3 regions of the Pseudarthrobacter sp. LT1 genome follow, and region 1 is predicted to be linked to each of the others. Evidence: riboswitches for the same ligand, from Rfam matches in the RefSeq annotation. Region 1 holds a riboswitch; each other region holds the start of a gene.

What was found. A riboswitch is a leader RNA that binds a small molecule or an ion and turns the genes downstream of it on or off. The one in region 1 is predicted to bind S-adenosylmethionine.
Region 2: another riboswitch for S-adenosylmethionine. It lies ahead of VIK36_RS13825 (aminotransferase class V-fold PLP-dependent enzyme); the one in region 1 lies ahead of VIK36_RS02950 (cobalamin-independent methionine synthase II family protein).
Region 3: another riboswitch for S-adenosylmethionine. It lies ahead of VIK36_RS19975 (DUF1737 domain-containing protein); the one in region 1 lies ahead of VIK36_RS02950 (cobalamin-independent methionine synthase II family protein).

The regions. Positions count from the first base shown of each region.
Region 1 covers NZ_CP141830.1:599,634-607,167, reverse strand. The annotation lists gene VIK36_RS02970 (RNA polymerase sigma factor) at 1-187, opposite strand, end outside; gene VIK36_RS02965 (YegP family protein) at 482-853, opposite strand; gene VIK36_RS02960 (adenylosuccinate synthase) at 1,046-2,335, opposite strand; gene VIK36_RS02955 (M14 family zinc carboxypeptidase) at 2,571-3,635, opposite strand; SAM riboswitch class I at 3,854-3,958, shown strand; gene VIK36_RS02950 (cobalamin-independent methionine synthase II family protein) at 3,972-5,180, shown strand; gene VIK36_RS02945 (uracil-DNA glycosylase) at 5,392-6,021, shown strand; gene VIK36_RS02940 (DUF3151 domain-containing protein) at 6,145-6,567, opposite strand; gene fbaA (class II fructose-bisphosphate aldolase) at 6,568-7,534, opposite strand, start outside.
Region 2 covers NZ_CP141830.1:2,939,040-2,946,573, forward strand. The annotation lists gene aroA (3-phosphoshikimate 1-carboxyvinyltransferase) at 1-1,309, shown strand, start outside; gene VIK36_RS13815 (ribosome small subunit-dependent GTPase A) at 1,293-2,408, shown strand; gene hisN (histidinol-phosphatase) at 2,453-3,265, shown strand; SAM riboswitch class IV at 3,418-3,531, shown strand; gene VIK36_RS13825 (aminotransferase class V-fold PLP-dependent enzyme) at 3,568-4,986, shown strand; gene VIK36_RS13830 (class I SAM-dependent methyltransferase) at 5,072-5,830, shown strand; gene VIK36_RS13835 (metal-dependent transcriptional regulator) at 5,904-6,614, shown strand; gene VIK36_RS13840 (hypothetical protein) at 6,663-7,040, shown strand; gene VIK36_RS13845 (S1C family serine protease) at 7,113-7,534, opposite strand, start outside.
Region 3 covers NZ_CP141830.1:4,241,103-4,248,636, reverse strand. The annotation lists gene VIK36_RS19995 (glutamate--cysteine ligase) at 1-368, shown strand, start outside; partial or broken gene VIK36_RS19990 (DUF222 domain-containing protein) at 438-1,855, opposite strand; gene VIK36_RS19985 (O-succinylhomoserine sulfhydrylase) at 2,102-3,310, opposite strand; gene VIK36_RS19980 (rhodanese-like domain-containing protein) at 3,311-3,721, opposite strand; gene VIK36_RS19975 (DUF1737 domain-containing protein) at 3,718-3,993, opposite strand; SAM riboswitch class IV at 4,007-4,122, opposite strand; gene opgC (OpgC domain-containing protein) at 4,292-6,760, shown strand; gene VIK36_RS19965 (hypothetical protein) at 6,893-7,147, opposite strand; gene VIK36_RS19960 (TetR/AcrR family transcriptional regulator C-terminal domain-containing protein) at 7,369-7,534, shown strand, end outside.

The DNA of each region.
Region 1 (7,534 bases):
CGTGCACGGTGTGGAGGCGGGGCAGCACGGAAAGGAACACTTCCTGCATGGCGGCCTCCGGATCCTCGACTCCCCGGGCTGTGAGGTAGCCCAGCACCTGTGATGCGTAGGTCTTGTAGACAAGGTTGAAGGCGGCAGTCCCGGAAAGCGGCTGGTCCGGAGCCTCGTCTGTCTGTGCATCGGTCACTGACGTGGTGCTTTCCGTCAAAGAAGGGTGTTGGCAAGGCGGGCGTTCAGTCCATCCGGAACGCTGCCCTTACTTTACCCTCAGGTAACCACCGCGCCGGAACCGCCACGGCGCCGGAAACAGGGCCAGTGCCGGGCCAGGCGGTGTGGCCACCCTTGCGGAAAGACAAAAGAGCCGGCCTGGAACGTGATGGGGGACAGGTTCCAGACCGGCACTTCATAGGGGTAATCGCTGGGGCACCCGAAAGGGTTACGCGCTTTCAAAAAAACTTTTTGGAATTTCCTTCCCCGCCGGTCAGCGGGTTGCTGTCCTGGTCCACCGGGGGGCCGTGGCATGCCGGCGCGGCGTATTGGCCAGCGCAAAGGCGTGCCGGGTGGAGGGCGCGCGTTCCTCTCCGCACACGGGCACGACGGCGGCGGGCAGCCCGGCCGGAACAGCGGCAGCAGCCGCAGCGGGTGCAGGCGCGGGACGGGCCACGGTTCCGGCGGGGCACAGGTCGGTGACCAGGCCGGTCCCGGCACATTCACGCACCGCGGCGATCCCTGCCGCCACAGCGGCTTTGTCCTCGAAGGGGCCGGAGACGGCGATAACGGCCCCGTCCGGAGCCAGGAGACGGAACCGGAAAAACGAATCAGCGTCGATGAATGCTTCAAATTTTCCAGCCATGACGATCCTTCCTTGGGCACCAGGTTGTACAGACGAGTCTGGCCGCGGCACCGGAAGCCTCACAAGACCGCGCGCGTTAAGCCTGTGTAAATTCGCTTTCCGCCAGCAAGAAACAAGCGGCAGGCCACCTGCAAAAGGTGGCCTGCCGCCGTCGTAATCCCTACCCGCTCCCTAGCGGGCGGGGCCCACAAGTCAGTCGTTGATGAGGTCGTTCACCACGATGGTCTGGTCGCGGTCCGGGCCAACGCCAATGGCCGAGAACCGGGTTCCGGAGAGCTTCTCCAGGGCCAGCACATAGTTGCGGGCGTTCTCGGGAAGGTCCGCCAGCGTCCGGGCTCCCGTGATGTCCTCGGTCCAGCCATCGAAGTACTCGAAGATCGGTTTGGCGTGGTGGAACTCGGTTTGCGTCATGGGCATCTCGTCATGGCGCACGCCATCGACGTCGTAGGCCACGCACACAGGGATCTGCTCGATGCCGGTCAGGACGTCCAGCTTGGTGACGAAGTAGTCCGTGAAGCCGTTGACGCGGGAAGCGTGCCGTGCCAGGACGGCGTCGTACCAGCCGCAGCGGCGCGGGCGACCGGTGTTGACGCCGAATTCGCCGCCGGTCTTCTGCAGGTACATGCCCATCTCATCGAAAAGCTCCGTGGGGAACGGGCCGGCACCAACGCGGGTGGTGTAGGCCTTGATGATGCCGATGGAGCGCGAAATCCGGGTGGGGCCGATGCCGGAACCCACCGAGGCGCCGCCGGCGGTCGGGTTGGAGGACGTCACGAACGGGTAGGTGCCGTGGTCCACGTCCAGGAACGTCGCCTGGCCGCCCTCCATCAGGACTACCTTGCCCTCGTCCAGCGCGGTGTTCAGGACCAGGGTGCTGTCGATGACCAGCGGGCGGAGCCGCTCGGCGAAGGACAGGAAGTACTCCACGATCTCGTCCACCACAACGCTGCGGCGGTTGTAGACCTTGACCAGGAGTTCGTTCTTCTGGCGCAGCGAGCCTTCCACCTTCTGGCGGAGGATGGATTCGTCGAAGACGTCCTGGACGCGGATGCCCAGCCGTGCCACCTTGTCCATGTAGGCGGGGCCAATGCCGCGGCCGGTGGTGCCGATGGCGCGGCTGCCGAGGAAGCGTTCGGTCACCTTGTCCAGCACCTGGTGGTACGGGGCCACCAGGTGGGCGTTGGCGGAGACTCGCAGTTTTGAGGTGTCGGCGCCGCGCGCCTGGAGTCCGTCGATTTCCTGGAAGAGGGCCTCAAGGTTCACCACGCAGCCGTTGCCGATGATGGGAACAGCGTTGGGGCTGAGAATGCCGGCCGGCAGCAGCTTGAGTTCGTACTTTTCACCGCCTACGACGACGGTGTGCCCGGCGTTGTTGCCGCCGTTGGGCTTGACGACGTAGTCAACACGGCCGCCCAGCAGGTCGGTAGCCTTGCCTTTTCCTTCGTCGCCCCACTGGGCTCCTACGATCACAATTGCTGGCATGGGATCCTCCCCCATTCGTTCGGACTGCCCGGGCCGGCCACCAGGTGGCGGGCCCATGCAGCGCCGTTCATGAGAATGCCCCGAACATACCGGCCTTCGCACAGCCGCAGCACGGCGCAGCGAAGCAAGAGTTCCGGGGCTCTTACCACCCAAGTTTAGCCGATAGGGCACTTTGTCCACTGTTTGTGGCCCGCCGCGGCCCTTTCTGCCAAAAGGCCGCGGCGGGCGGTGCCGTCTATTCGTCCTCAGCCTCCCCGGCGGGCCGGGACGTCTGTTCGGCGAGCGTGTTCCAGAAGGAGGTGTCGGCGTCGGCAATGGACCCGTCCGCGATGGCCGCGGCCGTGGAGGTCAGCGTGGTGACGGTCTGCTTGATCAGGTAGCCGTTGCTGCGCTGCCCAAGTGCATAGCCGTCCAGGTAGTGGTCCGACATGCCGCGCATCTCGAAGAGCAGGGTGGCGATGCCGTACTCCACGGAGATGCCGTTGCGGCTGATGGTTTCGGCACTGCCGCCCTGGTACTTGCCCAGGTGTCCCCAGCCGGTGGAGTCGACGTTGTTGAAGACCACCGCGCCGAGCTGCTTGGATTTTTCGACGACGGCGGGGTCGGCGTTGGGGGTGGTGGGGTACAGGATGGAGCCGGATACCAGCTTGCCGTCACGCTCCGCCCGGGTGCCCTGGTGGTGCAGGTCGATCATGTAGTCGATCCGGTATTTGCGCATGACGTTGTTGTGCAGCGCCTGGGTCTCCGGCTGGATCTTGGCCACATGGTCGCGGTTCAGGTCCACGCCCTCGGCGTTGTAGCGGGTGAGGTGGCGGTCCCCCTTGGCAAGGTAATTGTCCAGGGAGAAGTTCACGTCGCCCATGGCGCCGTCCGCATTGAGCATAGGCACCACCAGGATGTTCACACCTTTGAGGATGTCCGCGGATTTGCCGGTCCCCAGGTGCTTGATGAACTCCATGGCGCCCTCGGTGGTGAGCTGCTCGTTGCCATGCTGCTGGGTCAGGTACAGGATGGTGGGCTTGGCCGGGTCCGAAATGTACTTGACCAGGTGGATGTCGCGCCCCTTGACCGTCTGCCCGATGACCTCCAGCTCCATTGCCGGCTGGCGGGCGTCCTGGTCCTTCAGGAACGAAACCATCTGTTCGTACGTGGCGAGCTTGGACGTGGTGATCTGGCCGTTGCCGTCGTAGTTGGGGCCTTCGCCTACCGCGTGCGCCAGCGGGGCGGGTCCTGCGACGACGGCCAGCGCCAGGGCGCCGGAGACGGCAAGGGTCCCGAAATTTGCCAGGGATTTCTTCACAGTGCGTTACCTCTTTCGAGTGCATCGGGGTGCGCCGGCCAGCTCCATCGCGGGCGGCGGTATGTGACCTCAGCCAACCAAGCTTAACGAAACCTGTCAATAACCTGAACAAAAGCTGTAAGCATGCTGTTTTCGGCAGGGAAGCCTCAGACGCGACCGCCGCGACATAAAGCGGAGCAGACTTGCCCCGGGGCAGGCATCTGGATTTATGTGAGAGTGAACCATCCGGAGCGGCCGAGAGACCTGGCTCGATGACGCCGCAGCAACCACGGCCCCGCAGGCTTCCTGCCGGCCGAAGGTGCTACTGCCAGGACCGATGGAAAGGAAGATTCCAGCATGTCCCTGAACACCGACCACATCCGCGTCACCCACGCAGGATCCTTGCCCCGCACCCCGGAACTCATCGCGGCCAATGCCGCCAAGGAAACCGACGGCGTCACCCCTGAGTTCCTGGAACTCCTGGAGGCCTCCGTGGTGGAGGTGGTCCAGCGCCAGAAGGACCTCGGCATCGACATCCCCAACGACGGCGAATACGGGCACACGATGTCCAGTTCCGTGGACTACGGTGCCTGGTGGAACTACTCCTTCGCACGGCTGGGCGGCCTGGAGCCGACGAATGTGGACCGCTGGGCCGATGCGCAGGTGCACCGCTCTTCCCCCGGCAACATCGTCCTGACTTCCTTCCCGGACCGGCGGGACCGGCAGGCGTTCAACGAGGCCTACAACGATCCCTCTTCGGGCATCCTGTCCCACCGCAAGAGCGTCACGCAGCCCAAGATCGCCGGACCCCTGACCTACACGGGCCAGGACCTGGTGGCGTCGGACATCAGGAACCTGAAGACCGGCCTCGCCGCCGCCGGGTTGTCGGACGGCTTCGTAGCGTCCCTCTCCCCCGGCTCCTGCGCCCGCGTGGCCAACGAGTACTACACGTCGGATGAGGAACTCGTCTACGCGTGCGCGGATGCCATGCGGGAGGAATACAAGGCGATCATCGATGCCGGCCTCACCGTGCAGCTCGATGATCCGTCCCTGGCCGAGAGCTGGGACCAGATCAATCCCGAGCCATCCCTGGAGGACTACCTGAAGTTCATCCAGCTGCGCGTCGAGGCCACCAACTGGGCCCTCCGCGACCTGCCCCAGGAACAGATCCGGCTGCACGTCTGCTGGGGTTCCTGGCACGGCCCGCACACCACGGACATCCCGTTCGCCGACATCGTCGGCTCGGTGCTGCAGGTCAACGCCGGCGCATACTCCTTCGAAGCGGCCAACGTCCGGCACGAACACGAATGGCGGGTATGGGAGGACACCAAGCTCCCCGAGGGCAAGGTGATCATCCCGGGCGTCGTCTCGCACGCCACCAACGTGGTGGAACACCCGGACCTGGTGGCAGACCGCATTGTCCGCTTTGCCGACGTCGTGGGCCGCGAGAATGTCATCGCCTCCACCGACTGCGGCCTGGGCGGCCGGGTCCACCCGCAGATCGCCTTCGCCAAGCTGGAGGCCCTCGGCGAGGGCGCCCGCCGGGCCACCAGCCGCCTCTGGTAGCTGCGGGAGGCGAAGCAAAAACCCGCCGGTTCCGTGCCCTGGCTGAATCAGGTGCACGGGACCGGCGTTTCGTTTCCCGGGGCTTGCTAAACTGGGTAAGGCCGACCAGGAATCGGCCCACCCCAATCAACCGCCGCTGATGTGTCGCGCCCCCGCGTGCCCATTTCCGTGGCGGCAGCAACGCCAATCCCCGCAGGAGAACCAGCACTTCATGACAGCCCTGGCACCCGAAACATTCCACGAACAGCTCATGAGCCGCCGCTACGACCCCAGCGTTGCTGCCGTTAACGAGCTGTGTGATTCCCTTCGGGAGACCAAGCCCGGAACCGTGGTCCCCTACGTGGATCCCATGCACGACGTGGAGGAATGCCGCATCATCAGCCTGTTCTCCAACATTGGCGAGGCGGACCCGTCCGGGTTCATCACGGCCGGGGACCAGGATGCCGCGACCCGCATGCTTGGCCTGCAGTGGAAGCTGGGCCTGCGCCCCGAGTTCGTGATGCCGTGGAACGTCCACCCGTGGCACGTCCCCGGTGAGGCCAACGGCAAGTTCACTCCCGACCAGATCCAGGCAGGCCTGAAGCCGCTGCTGAAGTTCCTGGCACTGGTGCCCCGCGCCTCGGTCATCGTGGCGCACGGCACCGAGGCCAACCGCCTGGCCAACCTGCTGCTGAAGACCGAAGTGCCCCTGCTGTGGCGCCGCGGCCTGAAGACCTACAAGGTCCGGTCACTGAGCGGCCGCGCCTTCGCCGGTTCCCCGGCGCGCCAGGAGGAGTACCTCGAGGACATGCGCGCGGCCTACGCCGACGCCATGGCACGCACCGGAATCGCCAAGCCTTAAACGACCGACGGCGGGTGGTCACCTTTCCAGGAAAGGTAACCACCCGCCGTCGTCGTATCCAGGGGCCTCCGCCGCCGAGGGTTCCCTGGCTCAGCGAAGCGAAGCCAGGGAGGCGGTAGGGACTTACTTGCCCTCGATGGCTGCCTTCGCCGTGGGGTCCGAGTCGTTGAGGAACTTTTCGATCCGCTCCGGCTCGTCAGCCTCGCCGATGGCAGACGAAGCCCTGCCCAGGGAGTAGAGGGCCCGCAGGAATCCGCGGTTGGGCTCGTGCTCCCACGGGATGGGCCCGACGCCGCGCCAGCCATTGCGGCGCAGCGAGTCCAGGCCGCGGTGGTAGCCCACCCGGGAGTAGGCGTAGGAGTCGATGACCCGGCCCTCCGCCCACGCCTCTTCGGCGAGCACGGCCCACAGCAGGGAGGACGTGGGGTGCTTGGCCACCAGGTCCAATGCCTCGTGGCCGGCCTCCAGCTGCCCGTACACCTCGGTTTCGGCAGGCAGGAGCGTGGGCTCCGGCCCCATCAGGTTCCGGCGGAACTCGTCCGACATCTAGAAGGTCTTTCCGGCCGAACCGAGCTGCTTGGTGGCTTCCACCACGCGGGCTGCCAGGCCGGCTTCGGCGGAGGCGCCCCAGACACGGGGGTCGTAGGTCTTCTTGTTGCCCACTTCGCCGTCGACCTTCAGGACGCCGTCGTAGTTCTTGAACATGTGGTCAGCCACCGGACGCGTGTAGGCGTACTGGGTGTCGGTGTCGATGTTCATCTTGATCACGCCGTAGGAGACGGCGTCGGCGATTTCCTGGTCGGAGGAGCCGGAGCCGCCGTGGAACACCAGGTCGAACGGGTTGTCCTTGCCGATCTTCGCACCGACCTGGGCCTGGATGTCCTTGAGGATCTCCGGGCGCAGCTTGACGCCGCCGGGCTTGTAGACGCCGTGCACGTTGCCGAAGGTCAGCGCGGTGATGTAGCGGCCGTTCTCACCGGAGCCGAGGGCGTCGATGGTGGCCAGGGCGTCCTCGACCGTGGTGTACAGCTTGTCGTTGATGGCGTTCTCCACGCCGTCTTCCTCGCCGCCGACGGTGCCGATCTCCACCTCGAGGATCATCTTGGCGGCAGCGGTGCGGGCCAGCAGGTCGCGGGCAATCTTCAGGTTCTCCTGCAGGGTCTCTGCCGAGCCATCCCACATGTGGGAGTTGAACAGCGGATTGCGGCCGGCCTTGACCTCAGCCTCGGAGGCCGCCAGCAGCGGCAGGACAAAACCGTCCAGCTTGTCCTTGGGGCAGTGGTCCGTGTGCAGGGCGATGTTCACGCCGTAGTTCTTGGCCACTTCGCGGGCAAAAGCCGCAAAGCCCAGGGAACCGGCAACCATGTCCTTGGTGGAGGCGCCGGACCAGTAGGCGGCACCGCCGGTGGAAACCTGCACGATGCCGTCGGACTCTGCCTCCGCGAAGCCGCGCAGTGCCGCGTTCAGCGTCTGCGAGGACGTGACGTTCACGGCGGGGAAGGCGAATCCGCCC
Region 2 (7,534 bases), 2.3 Mb from region 1:
CAATGCCACCGTAACCGTCCCCGGCTCGAAGTCCCTGACCAACAGGTACCTGGTCCTCGCGGCCCTCGCGGACGGACCGTCCCGGCTCCGGGCCCCCCTGCACTCCAGGGACTCCGCGCTCATGATCGAGGCGCTCAGGCAGCTCGGCGCCACCATCACCGAAGTGCCCGGGGACGGCTCCTTTGGACCTGACCTGGAGGTTGTTCCGCTCCCGGCGGCAGCCGCGCCGTCCGCCACCAGGATCGACTGTGGGCTTGCCGGCACCGTCATGCGGTTCGTCCCGCCGCTCGCGGCGCTCCGTAACGGAGCCAGCGTGTTCGACGGCGATCCGCATGCCCGGAAGCGTCCCATGGGGACCATCATCGAAGCCCTCAAAGCCCTGGGCGTGGCCGTTTCCGCCGAAGACGGCAGCGCCCCGTCGTCGCTCCCGTTCGTGGTGCAGGGCACCGGCGCCGTCCGCGGCGGCCACCTGGTGATCGATGCCAGCGCCTCCTCCCAGTTCGTTTCCGCGCTCCTGCTGGTGGGCGCCAGGTTCGACGAAGGCCTGCACCTGGAACACGTGGGGAAGCCCGTCCCCAGCCTTGACCACATCAACATGACGGTGGCTGTCCTGCGGGGCGCAGGCGTGTCCGTGGACGACTCCGTCCCCAACCACTGGGTGGTGGCGCCGGGCCCGATCCGGGCCTTCGACCAGCGGATCGAACAGGACCTCTCCAATGCCGGGCCGTTCCTGGCAGCGGCCTTGGCCACGCGGGGCACGGTCCGGATCCCGAACTGGCCCACGGAAACCCAGCAGGTGGGCGACCTGTGGCGCAATATCCTGGCAAGCATGGGTGCCACCGTCACCCTGGAAGACGGCCTCCTCACCGTCACCGGCGGCCCGGAGATCAAGGGCGGCGACTTCGCGGACACCAGCGAACTGGCCCCCACGGTGGCGGCGCTCTGTGCCCTGGCCACCGGCCCATCCCGGCTTACCGGGATCGCACACCTCCGCGGCCACGAAACAGACCGGCTTGCCGCCCTGGTGGCGGAAATCAACCGGCTCGGCGGTGACGCCGAGGAGACCGACGACGGACTGGTGATCCGCCCCGCACGGCTGCACGCCGGCGTCGTCCACAGCTATGCCGACCACCGCATGGCCACCGCGGGGGCAATCCTGGGACTAGCCGTGGACGGCGTCCAGGTGGAGGACATCGCCACCACAGCCAAGACCATGCCCGACTTCCCGCAGCTCTGGGCAAGCATGCTGGCCCAGGATGCGGCCGGGGCGCCGGGGCCGGAAGGGCGCGGCAGTGGCGCGGAGCACTGATTCCTGGGACGAATCAGACGTCCGGATCCGCCCCAGCAAGAAAGGTTCCCGGCCCCGGACCAAGGACCGGCCCAGCCATGACGATGCCGTGACCGGTCGGATCATCACGGTGGACCGCGGACGGTACACGGCAGTGGTGGGCGAAGACTCGGACAACGAGCGCGTTGTCATCGCAGCGCGCGCCCGCGAACTGCGCCGCTCGCCCGTGGTGGCCGGCGACTTCGTCTCGCTCGTGGGGGACGTGTCCGGGGCCCCGGACACGCTTGCCCGACTGGTAAAGATCCAGGACCGCCATACCCTCCTGCGCCGCAGCGCCGACGACACCGACCCCGTTGAGCGGGCCGTCGTGGCCAACGCCGACCAACTGGTGATTGTGGTGGCGGCCGCCAACCCGGAGCCGCGAACCGGGTTCATCGATCGCGCCCTGGTGGCTGCCTACGACGCCGGAATCGAGCCGATCCTGCTGGTCACCAAGGCCGACGTCAAGGATCCTGCGGAGTTGCTGTCCAACTACACCCATCTGGACTTCCCAGTGATCATCAGCCGGACTGCGGATGCTCGAGCCTCGGGGATCGACGCAAGGTCCGACGACGGCCTCTCGGCAAGGCTGGACAGCGCTGCGGTCGCCGCCCTGCGCGACCACCTCGACGGCAAGGTCACCGTAATGCTGGGGCACTCCGGCGTGGGCAAGTCCACCATGGTGAACGCGCTGACCGGTGCCGAGCGGGCCACAGGTGGAGTAAACGCGGTCACCGGGCGCGGCCGCCACACGTCGTCGTCAGCCCTGGCCCTGCGCCTGGCAGACGCGCCGGCCGGCAGCTGGATCATTGATACCCCCGGCATCCGTTCCTTCGGACTGGCACACGTGGACCCGGACCGGATCCTGCGCTCTTTTCCCGACCTCTCCCCCGGCATCGAAAACTGTGAACGCGGCTGCAAGCACACTGTAAACGCGGTGAACTGCGGCCTGGACGACTGGGTGGCAGGCGGGCACGCAGGTCCCACCGGCCCGGCACGCCTGGCATCGCTCCGGCGGCTGCTCGGCGCTGACCCCCGCATGGAAGCACAGGAAACCAAAGAGCTCGGCAGCGTCAACTGACGCGTTCTCCCGGCAGAAACGTCCGCAGACGGTAGTTTGTAACCATGATCCAACCCGCTTCGAGCTACAACGATGACCTGCGCCTGGCCCATGTCCTGGCCGACTCCGTGGATGACCAGACCATGGGCCGCTTCAAGGCCCTGGACCTCCACGTTGAGACCAAGCCGGACCTGACGCCCGTCACCGACGCCGACAAGGCAGCCGAGGAGGCCATCCGCGGCCAGCTCTCCCGCTCGCGGCCACGCGATGCCGTCCTGGGCGAGGAATTCGGCAGCACCGGGCACGGTTCACGGCGCTGGATCATCGATCCCATTGACGGGACGAAAAACTTTGTCCGGGGCGTCCCGGTCTGGGCCACGCTGATCGCCCTGGTGGACGAAGGCGAGCCCGTGGTGGGCGTGGTCAGCGCCCCGGCCCTCGGCAAGCGCTGGTGGGCGGCAAAGGGCATGGGCGCGTACATGGGCCGGTCCCTGGCAGCTGCTACCCGGCTGCGGGTCTCGAACGTGTCCAGCCTCTCCGACGCCTCCCTCTCCTACTCCAGCCTGACCGGCTGGAAGGAACGCGGAAACCTCGACGAATTCCTTGGGCTGACCGAGGACGTCTGGCGGACCCGGGCCTACGGTGATTTCTGGTCGTACTGCATGGTGGCAGAGGGCTCCGTGGACATCGCCTGCGAACCGGAGCTCAACCTCTACGACATGGCTGCGCTGGTGCCGATCGTCGTTGAGGCGGGCGGCCGGTTCACCTCCCTCGAAGGCGAGGACGGACCGTTCGGCGGGAACGCGCTGGCCACCAACTCGATCCTGCACTCAGAGGTGCTGCACCGCCTCAACCCGTATTTGGACGACCTGCTGTAACTGCCACGATTTGCCCCCTTAAACGAACATTGCGACGCAGGACACCTCCAGACGGGGGTGTCCGGCGTCGTTTATTCGATATTGCGTAATAAAGCCCTTAACAATTGCCGCGGCTTCAATCCTGGCCGCCCCATGTCCTACGCTTTTATGCAGGTCACGAGTGCCAGCGCAAAACCCCGGTTTGCTGGCCGGCAACCCTCCATTCGCGGCGGGGTGCCCCGGGTGACGACCAGGCCGGTCCGGAGTGGATGCGGCAAGCGCGGATTCCCTATGCCGGAGTCCTGTATTCAAGTGAGGTCTCTGTGACAACTGCCACCGTCTCCCCCCAACCCGCCATTGCCGAAGGCCGCATTGCCGGCGATCGCCACGCCGTTGCCGGCCGTCCCCTTGCTGCCGTCACGGGCGCCGAAATCCAGGCACCGCTGATTTCCGGCGGCCACATCCGGTACGCGAACCTTGACTACGGCGCATCCGCTCCGGCGCTCTCCGTGGTCTCCGCCTACCTGAACGAGATCCTGCCCTACTACGCGAGCGTCCACCGGGGGGCCGGCTACGCGTCCCAGATCAGCACGTCCGTTTACGAGAACGCACGCAGCATTGTCCGGGACTTCGTGGGCGGCCGGCCGGACGATTCGGTCATCTTCACCCGCAACACCACCGATTCGCTGAACCTCCTGGCCGGCTGCCTGCCTGCCACCAACGGCCGGCATGACGGCGAAGTCCTCTACCTGGACATCGAACACCATGCCAACCTCCTGCCGTGGCAGGGGGTTCCGCACCGCAGCATCGTTGCCGCCGACACGGTGGCGGGCACCCTGGACGCCGTCCGGACCGAACTGGAGCAGGGCGGAGTCAGCCTGCTGGCGGTCACCGGCGCCTCCAACGTCACCGGCGAGATTCTTCCCATCCGGGCCCTGGCCGCGCTGGCCCACCAGCACGGTGCCCGGATCGTGGTGGACGCGGCCCAGCTCGCTCCGCACCGCCGGGTGGACATCAGCGCGGACGGCGTCGACTACCTCGCCTTTTCCGGCCACAAGCTGTACGCGCCGTTCGGCGCGGGTGTCCTGGTGGGACGTCCCGACTGGCTGGACACCGGCGTCCCGCACCTCGCCGGCGGCGGGGCGGTCAAGGAAGCACGGCTCGACGGCGTCAGCTGGGCCACCGGGCCGGCCCGCCATGAGGGGGGCTCGCCGAACGTCCTCGGCGCCGCCACCCTGGCCCGCGCCACCCAGGTCATCGCCGAACTCGACCAGGACCGGTGGCATGCCCACGAGTCAGCGATCAGGTCTTTCCTGGTGGAGGGCCTGCAGGACATCGACGGCGTCACCGTCCACCAGATCTTCAAGGACACCAACCCGGAAACGGACACCATCGGCGTGGTCAACTTCTCGGTCGAGGGCTACGACGCAGGGCTGGTGGCCGCCTACCTTTCCGCAGAGCACGGGGTGGGCCTGCGCGACGGACGCTTCTGCGCCCACCCCCTGCTGAAGCGCCTGGGCCTGCCGTCCGGTTCCCTCCGGGCAAGTTTCGGCGTGGGTTCGCGGCTGGAGGACGCCGAACGCCTCCTCACCGGCATCCGGACACTGCGCAGCAACGGACTGGGATGGGACTACGTGGTGGACGCGGGCCGCTGGGTGCCCGCCAACGATTTCCGCACCTACCCGCACTGGGCGCCCAACACTCCCGGGACGGCCGGCGCAGCCCCCTGCCTCGACGACTGAGCGGCGGGGCGGCGACTGCCTGCTGATGCCGGGCATGCGGTAAATTCGAAGGACATCCGCAGGCAGCACCAGAAGGAGGCCACGCGTGGTTCGGGGTGGCCCCAGGCTTGATCACGGCCGGCGCACGGAGCTCGGGCAGAGCTTCCAGGACGGCGGCCGCCACTACCAGCGCGTCCGGCCCGGCTACCCTGCGGAATCTGCACGGTGGCTGGTACCGGCCGGAGCCCATGACGCCCTGGACGTGGGCGCGGGTACGGGAAAGTTCACCGCGTTGCTGCTGGCCATGGGGCTGAACGTCACCGCCGTCGACCCCTCTGCGGACATGCTCGCCCAGCTGAAGGCCCACTGCCCCGCCGCCACGGCTGCGCCGGGGACTGCCGAGGCGACAGGCCTTCCCGACGCTGCCTTCGACGTCGTCACTGTTGCCCAGGCGTGGCACTGGTGCGACCCCCTCGCGGCAAGCACCGAGCTGGCGCGCGTCCTGCGCCCGCACGGAACGCTCGGCCTGGTCTGGAACCAGCTGGACACCTCCATCCCCTGGGTGCACCGGCTTTCCCGGATCATGCACGCCGGCGATGTGTACCGGCCCGGCCACAAGCCCGTCGTCGGGCCCGAATTCCACGGGCTCGAAGGGCACGTCACCCACTGGCAGGACAGGGTGACCACCGGTGACTTGATGGAACTCACCAAGTCGCGCAGCTACTATCTGCGTGCCGGCGAGGCGACGCGGGCAAAAGTTCTGGCCAACCTGGACTGGTACCTGCACGAGCACCTGGCCCATGCCCCCGGCCAGGAACTTGACCTTCCCTACCTCACCCTGGCCTGGCGCGCCACCAAGTCATGACGCACGCGGTTTGCGGCGGGGTGGCCGAAGCAGCGCACGCTGCCGCACCGGCCAAACCGGTAGGCTTGGGCATGTGAAGACCAGCGCGCCCTCCTCCTCAATCGAGGACTACGTCAAGGTCATCTACTCATTCACCGAATGGCAGGACAAGCCCATCACGTCCTCCCAGCTGGCACAGCGGCTGGGAGTGGCAAATTCCTCGGTCTCGGAAATGGTCCGGAAGCTGAAGGACCAGGGCCTGGTGGACCACAAGCCCTACAGCGCCGTCACGTTGACCGAGGCCGGCCTGCGGCTGGCACTGTCAATGGTCCGGCGCCACCGGCTCATCGAGACCTACCTCGTCCAGCGGCTCGGCTACAGCTGGGACGAGGTCCACGATGAAGCTGAACAGCTGGAGCATGCCGTGTCGGATACGTTCATCGAACGCGTCGCCGCGAAGCTCGGAGACCCTAAGCGGGACCCGCACGGCGACCCCATCCCCACCGCGGACGGCGAGGTCCTGATGCCGCGCGCCCACCTGCTCGCCGCGCTGGACCAGGGACACAGCGGCAAGATCACCAGGATCAGCGATGACAACCCTGAACTCCTGCGGTACCTCGCCGCCCAGGACATCGACCTCGACGCGGAAGTCGAGGTGATGGGACGGAGGCCGTTTGGCGGCGCCCTTATGGTGCGGATCGCCGGTTCCGGCGGCACCCGCGACTACGACCTTGCTGACGAAATCGCCTCAGCGTTGTGGGTCTCCAGCGACACCCCGCACCCAGGCTGCGTCCTGGGAAGCTAGCCCCGTTCACCTCCGCCGATTTGGCCGGCTCCCGTATGGTGGAAGGTGATGATCAGCAGACGCGACGCAGCAATAACCCTTGATGTTCCCCTTGAGATGGCACAGCGCCACGGCCTGCCGAAATGGATGTCGGAGGACGAGCTCCGCGGCATCATGGACAATCCCCCGCCCTGGCTGGTGCAGTCACGGGCCAACCGGACCGGCAAGCGGCCCGTCTGGGTACACCTGGAATGCGCCGTCTGCGGGTACGAGGAAGCCGCCCGGCCCAAGAAGTGGTGGCCGGACTTCACCTACGTGGTGTGCGGGCATCATGCCCCTTCCGACGTTCCCGCCGTGCGCCCCGGCTGCGTCCGCAGCGAGTACGACGGCGTGGGGACGCGTTTCGTGGGCATCGCTGACGTGGAAGCGCCACCGGTCGGCCAGTAGTCTTTCGTACTTCGCCTTCCGTACTTCGCCTTCCGGACGTGCCCGCCCACGGTGCCGGGGCGCCGTCGACCCTTATCCAGCGCCGTTGGCCGTCATTTCCTCCGGAACAGCTGTCAGGTGGAGCTCGGCGCCGTCGCGCAGGACGGCCAGGTCGAGGGGCCGGCCGATGGCATCGGCGAACAGCAGGCGCTGCAGGCTCTCGGCGTTGCTGACGGGACGGCCGCCGGCTGTGACGATCACGTCCCCTGCGGACAGGCCTGCCGTGCCTGCGGGCGAACCGGGCAGCACCTCAACGACCCGGAGCCCTTCGCGCAGCCCGGTCCGGATCACGGCGCTGGAGCCGAGCTGCATGGGGGTGCTTACCAGGCCCAGGTACGCGCGGCGCACCCTCCCGTCTGACAGGAGCGCGGAGATGATCCTGCGGGTGGTGGCGTTGATCGGGATCGCCAGCCCCAATCCGGCTCCGGCCACGGCAGTGTTGATGCCCACGATCC
Region 3 (7,534 bases), 1.0 Mb from region 1:
TCCTGCTGCGCATGGCGTCCTGGCAGGCCAGCAGTGCCGGGTTGAGCGGCGAACTGCTGGACTTTGGCAACTTCCGGCCCGCGCCGGCTGCGGATGTGGTGCGTTCCCTGGTGGATTACCTGGCCCCCGTCCTTGACGAACAGGGCGAGCTCGCATTGGCCCGCCAGGGGGTGGAGGACATCATCGCCCGCGGGACAGGGTCCGCTGAACAGCGCCGCGCCCGCGACAAGGCCATGGCGGGCCAGCCGCCGGAGGATATGGGGTTCGGCGCCGTGGTACGGCAGGCCGTCCACCTGACCATGCGTGATGCCCTGGACCTTGCGGACGTTGAGGCCACGCCTGAGCTGCTGCGCGTGCGGCAGGCCTGACGGGGCAAGAGCCGCCAGGCGCGCAGACTTGTAGACGGCAGGCGTAGAGACGCCGCAGCGAAGCGGGTGCTAGGTAGTGAGGCGCTGTAGAAGGACCTGTTCCAGCGGGCTTCGTTGTGCCGGCAGGATGCCCGGGGGCCAGTGGGTTGGTTCTGAGTCCTGGTGTTCGGCGTTGTAGTGCCGTCCCGTGGGTGAGGTCCAGCCGGGTGGTTCATTCTTGTTGGCCCGGTCCGGTGTCCATCTGCTGTGGTGTTTGAGCCGGTGGTGCTTAGGGCAGAGCTGTGCCAAGTTACTGGTTCCAGTGGTGCCGCTGTGTTCCCACGCTTGCAGGTGGTCGGTGTCGTTGTCGGGGGTGCGGTTGGTGCAGCCGGGGAAGGTGCATTTGGTGTCGCGCATCCTGATCCAGCGTTTGATGGCTGCGGTGAGCCGGTAGTTTTTGCGGCCGATTTCCAGTGGTGCCCCGTCGCGGGGGTCGACGAGGACCCGGTAGAAGGAGTCCGCCCCACCGGCGACGAGTTTGCGGGCCATGGACGCCGGGATTGGTCCGAAGCCGTCCAGTACGGCGGGTTCGTCGGTCACTCCGAGGAGGGCGAACACGGGCACGGTGACCAGGACGTCGGCCCGCGGGGTAGGGACTTCGCTGAGTTCAGTGGCAGTTCCAGCCCCCAGCAGCAGGGATGCTGCGATGTCGGGGCGGAGCTGGGTGAGGGCTCTTCGTCGGGGCCTTGGAGTCCGCGGGCGGTGGCGGTGGTCCGGTTCCAGATGGTGCGCGCGGTGTCCCCGGGCATGTAGAGGGAGATCCAGGCCATGCCATCCCGGTCGGGGGTGTATTCCATCCGCCGATCCGCCACACCCTTTGCATGGCGCTTCTCGATCGATTCCGGATGGTGGCGTTCCCGCCACCCGCGGACCTTGGCCCGGAACCGTGACGGGACGAGTTCGCCGGGGGCGGCACCCCGGGCCGGGTTCGGCGCAGCCGGGTCGAAGAAGTGCGTCACCAGGGACGCCGCGCCCCCGGAGGTGAGGCCTTCGGTTTCGTCAGCAATGATGCGGGCGTGCTGCCACGACATCGCGCCCGCGGCCAAGGCGTTCATGACGGGCGGCAGGGAGCAGATCCGCCGTGACTGCTCCACCAATGCCCCTGCTGCGCCGGAGCTGATGGTCAGGACTCCGGAGATCTCCTCGACCACCGACATGTCCGCGTACGTGCGGTCCTGCACGGAGGCGTCCGGCGGGGTCACGGCTTGCTGGAACTCCACTCCCTCAGCGACGTCCCGTGCCTTCACCGCAGCGAGCTGCGCCTCCAGCCGAGCCAAAAGCTCCAGTCGTTCCAGACGGATCTCATACCGCCGCTGCAACACATCCACACCGGCACAAGCACCGGCCCCGGCAGCAAGGAAAGAGTCCTCACTGTTCAGCGAATCGAGGGCGGCAACAGAGGCATCGATTGACGCCAGCACCACCCCGACACCACCGCTGATTCCCATACCGACATCATCCAACGAGGCACTGACATCGTATTTGGCCGCCACGGATTACTTTTTGGGTGGCATGAGCCTCCTGCGGCCGGCTCGGGAACTTCAGGTGCAAGGAACCCATGCAACTGTGGGGCGACCGTGACACACTCCGGCGCGTGACGCCGTCGTACGCCTTCGAAGCTGAACTTTGATACCGCATTTCCCCCGGCCAGAGGGTCCACATACTGCTGGAAACTCAGGCAGGACCAGCCGCCGCTAGATCTGCTTCAGCGCCTGCTCCAGGTCGCGGAGGAGGTCCTCCGGGTCCTCGAGCCCCACCGAGAGCCGGACCACGCCGTCACTCAGGCCGATGGCGGCCCGCCCCTCCGGGCCCATCGCCCGGTGGGTAGTGGTGGCGGGGTGCGTGATCAGGGACTTTGCATCACCGAGGTTGTTGGAGATATCGATGATCCGCAGCCCGTCCAGCAGCGCAAACGCCGCTTCCTTGCCCGTGCGTCCGCCGGAAGGAGCGAGCTCGAAGGTAAGGACCGTGCCACCGGCACTCATCTGCTTTGCCGCCAGCCCGTACTGCGGGTGCGACTTCAGGAGCGGGTACTTCACCCAGCCCACCGCCGGCTGTTCCTCCAGCCATTCTGCCAGCCGAAGGGCGGTCGCCGAGGAGTGGTTGACGCGCAGGCCCATGGTCTCCAGGCCCTTGGTCAGAACCCAGGCGTTGAAAGCGGAAAGCGCGGGGCCGGTGTGCCGCATCAGCTGCTTCACCGGTCCGTCGATGAATTCCTTGGTGCCCAGGATGGCACCACCCATCACCCTGCCCTGCCCGTCGATGTGCTTGGTGCCGGAGTAGACGATCACGTCGGCGCCGAGGTCCCCGCAGCGCTGCAGCAGGGGAGTGGCAAAGACGTTGTCCGCCACCACGGTGGCCCCGGCCGCATGCGCCAGTTCACTGACGGCTGCGATGTCCACGATCTCCTGCATGGGGTTCGACGGGGACTCGAAGAAGACGGCGGTGGTGGGCTTGGACAGGGCTTCGCGCCACTGGTCCAGGTCCGGCCCGTCCACGAAGACCGTTTCCACGCCCCAACGGGGCAGGATCTCATTCAGGATCACAAAGCACGAACCGAACAGTGACCGGGCGGCCACCACCCGGTCACCGGCAGCCAGCAGGGCACCCAGCGCGGTGAACACGGCGGACATGCCCGACGCCGTCGCGAAGCATGCTTCGGCGCCTTCCAGCAGCCTGAGCCGTTCCTGGAAGGTGGCCACGGACGGGTTGCCGTAGCGGGAGTAGACAAAGCGCTCGTCCTCGCCGGTGAAGGCGCGTTCAGCTGCCGCGGCTGATTCGTAGACGAACCCGGAGTTCAGGAAGATGGCCTCGGATGTTTCCTGGAAGTTGGAGCGGTCCAGGCCTCCGCGGACTGCCTGGGTGTCGGGGTTCCAGCCGGGGGCGTCTGGGTTGAAGGCCACTTAGTTCTTTCCGAGGTTGGTGGGGAGGCCGCGGTTCTTCCAGCCATTGACGGTCCGCTCGCCGTAGCGGTCGGGCTCGCCTTCGAAGCCCTCCAGCACGCTGTACGCGGTGAAGCCGGCCTGGGTGGCGGCAGTTGCGGCCGCGATGGACCGCTGGCCGGAACGGCACAGGAACAGCAGTTCCGCGTGGGGATCCTCCGGCGCCTGCTCCTGCAGGTCCTTGACGAAGTCGGGGTTGGGGATACCGCCGGGAAAGGTCCACTGGATGAACAGGGGATCGTTGTCCGTGGCTTTGGTGTCCGGGATGCCGATGTGGGCCCATTCGCCCTCGGTGCGGACGTCCACCAGGATGGCGCCCTGCTCCAGCTTGGCCCAGGCTTCCTGCGGCGTCAGGTCTCCGGCGTAGCTCATGCGTGACCCTCGCCGTCGAACTCGCCCTCAAATTCGGCATCATGCTGGTCCACGGCGGTCGCCACGGCGGCATCAGCTGAGGCGATGGCGGCCGGAAGGACGATTGCCTGCGCAACGATGACGGTGGTGCCGTTGAAGGTTGCCGCCGGGCTGCCGTGCAGGACATAGCCGTCGGCGAGTGCAGCGGAGATCCGCTCACAGAATTCACGGTTGTCCGCGCCGGTAATCAGGCGGTAGGACAGTTTTTCGTCAGGGGCGGGTGCGTCGGACACGACGGATCTCCTTCTTTCACGCTTGCAGCTCGAATCGGTCGATATGCCGAGTATTCACCTGAGGCACCCCGCCGCGAAAGGGAGGGTTGCCGACCGGCAAGTCAGGGCTTTGCACCGGTACTCATTACTCCCCAAAAACGTAACACCTGCCGCGCCCCGCCGCATCGCCGCCGTCGTCATGTTCCGTAATTGAGCCGTCCGCGACACGGCACGGGTAATGCCCGCGGGCCGATAAAGTTCTTACCGGGGGGCGCCGCCCCGTATCCAGAGCAATGAGTACCGGGGGGTCCTTGTCAGCATGCGGGCACACGTATCGCACCACCACGCCGCCATCCGGCGGAACCGTCCGCGTTCCATCGCAGCCTTTTTCGCCGCGGCCATCATCGCCCTCCTGGCCCTGGTGGTCCCGGCCGGACCGGCGCACGCCGCGCCTGCTGCACCGGACAAGGGCAAGCCCTGGCTGGGGGCGGTCCTCGAGTGGGGTGAGGATACGGCTGCGGGCTTCAGTGACCGGCTGGGCGCCAGCCCTGCCGTCTTCGGCCATGACATCACCATTCCCTACCGCGAATCGGAGCGGAACGACATGGACGGCTTCCTGCAGCAGACTGCTGCCAAAGGCGCCCACGCCCTGCTCACGGTGAAGCCGTCGGTGCCCCTGGACCAGCTCGGCACGGCCGAGGCGGAAGCGTTCGCAGCACAAGTGCGCGACCTGGCGTCGGGGTTCAAAGGCCAACTGCTGGTCCGGTTCGCCCCCGATATGAATACCGGCTGGGTGGCATGGGGCCAGCAGCCGGCCACGTACCGGCAGGCCTTCCAGGCCGTGGCGGCAGCCTTCAAGAAGTACGACGGCGGCCGGGCCGCCATGGTGTGGGCGCCCTACCTGGGCAAGGACTACCCCTTTGAACGGAACCGGAATGCCCCGGAGCCGGGAAGCGAGGGGTTCTCCCTCCTGGATACGAATGGGGACGGGGCCTGGAACGGAAGCGACAGCGCCTATGCTCCCTATTACCCCGGCGATGACGCCGTGGACTGGGTGGGCCTGACCGCCTATCACGACGACACTTCCGGCGGGGCCGCCGTCAACACCACGCCGCGTCCCGGTGAACTCCAGGAGATGCTGACGGCATCCGGCAGCGAAAACTTCTACGGCACCTACGCCGAGGGACGCAAAAAGCCATTCCTCCTCCAGACCTCGGCCTTCTACAGCCCTGCGTCCGGTGGGGCACCCGAGGCGGACATCAAGACGGGCTGGTGGGACCAGGTGGTGGCCACTGCCACGTCACCCGCTTTCGCCGGGACGGCCGCCGTGGTGTGGGACGAACGGACCAGCACGCGGGATACCGGCGTGGCAAGCATCAGCTGGCTGCTCACGGGAAGCCCGGATATTGCCAAGGCCGCCCTGGACAGGCTGAAGGCATCGCCGATGGTCACCGGACCTGTCACGGATGTGGCGTCCACAGGCACCTTCGTGCGGGCCAACACGCTTTCCGGCGCCGCCCCCTGGACCGTTGGTGCCGCCATGATCATCCTCCTGGTGGCCCTGTGGCAGGTTCCCCGCCGGATCAACACCGCCACGTCCTGGAGCTACCAGGACCCTTCCACCAGGGATTCGCGGGTGGACCTGCTGCGCGGACTGGCCATTGTCTTTGTGGTGGTCAATCACCTGGGCATGGCCTCACTGTTCCAGCTGCTCACCCAGGAGGCGGTGGGCTTCGTGTCAGGCGCGGAGCTCTTCGTGCTGTTCTCCGGCCTGGTGGTCGGCATGGTGTACGGGCCCAAAGCCAAGCAGGACTTCGGCCGGGTGGTGGACCTGACATCCCGCCGTGCCGGGAAGCTGTACGTGACTGCGCTGGCCGTGCTGATCGGCGTCTTCCTTCTTTCCCTGCTCCCGTTCTTCCACACCGAGGCCCTGACCACGTTCGTGGACCAGGGGACCGGCGGGGCGGGACACGGTGGTGCCGGCCGGACCTACGACCTCTATGCCGGCATGTCATCGCTGTTCCAGTTCCCCGTGCCGCCGCAGGTGCTGCCGGCCATCGTGCTGCTGCAGTTCGGTCCCTGGCAGTTCAACGTCATGGGCCTGTACGTGGTGCTCCTGCTGGCCAGCCCGCTGATCCTTGCGGCGCTGAACCGCGGCAAGGCCGTCTGGGTCTTGCTGGCGACGCTCGCCGTGTACGCCGTGGGCGCCGTGACCCGGTTCAGGATCCTGCCCTCCCAGTTTGAGGACTCGTTCCCCCTGCTGGTCTGGCAGGTGCTTTTTGTGCTCGGGCTGGTGGTTGGCTACTACCGCCGCAGCATCGTTGCCTGGTTGTCGGCCCATACCTGGGTGGTGGCGGCCTGCACTGTGGCAGCGTTTGCGCTGGCCTTCCTGTCCTGGGGCAATCCGTATCTGGCCAACAACTACGACGTCCGCCTGGCGCTCATGCCGGACGCCTCCTACCGGACCATGTATGACGCACTCTTCGGCCGGACCTACGTGGCGCCCGGCCGCCTGTTCAACGTCCTGGTCCTGGTGGTGGCCGCCTATGCGTTCCTCAGCGCTTACTGGAAACCGGTGGAGCGGGCCCTGGGCTGGTTCCTGATTCCGCTGGGCCGCGCCACGCTCTATGTGTTCATCATGCATGTGGTGCTGATCGCCGTCGTCACAAACATCCCGGCGCTCCAGCAGCAGAGCATTTTCCTCAACACCGCTGCCTACGCCGTGGTCCTGGGCCTGTTGTGGGTGATGGTCCGCACCAGGTTCCTTTTCCGGATCATCCCCACCTAGGGATCTCCCAGGCGCGGACTCCGGTTGCCGGTGGGGGCGTCCGGACATGAAATGCTGCGGCACAAAAGTGCCGCAGCATGTCATCGTTCGCCGCTGGTTGTCCTGGGGTCCGTTTGGAAGCCCGTAAACAGCCTAGACGAGTCGCGGGTAGCTGCTGAGGATGTAGTCCGCAGCAGCAGGCCCTCTCATGCGCAGGCCGTTGTGGCGGGCCGAGACTTTGTGTTTCATGGCAGCCCAGAAACTGGACTCGGTGCCGGTGGGCTGTTCGTTAACGAAGCACCAGCTGGTGTACAGCCCGTAGAGGCGGTCGCGGTCCAGGTTGGTGTCGGAGGCGTGGTCTGCGTAGGTGGCTTCGTGGAGGAAAAGATCAAACTGCGAATTGGCCATGAGGCGTCCCTTCGCTCGGTGCCGTGGTGCCGCCGGTAGGCTCCAGCGGCGAACCTCGATGCCCTGCACAAGGTGGCAAAGGATTATGTAGTCGCTTTCCTGAGAGGTCCCGAAAAGCTGAAGAGTTCATCTTGTCTACGATGTAGACTTTACCTGTAGACCAGATATGAGGCAACCGTCCCAGTTACTTCGGGACGAGGGCCGCCAGTGAGGACTTATTGATGACTTCTGCCAACAGTTCCCAGCCAGGGCAGGCCAAAACGAGGCTGAGCAGGGACATTGTGCTGGCCAAGGCCTTGGAACTGGTTGATGCCGAAGGACTGGATGCACTGACCATGCGCCGCCTGGGGCAGGAGCTTGGCCGGGACCCGATGAGCCTGTACCGCT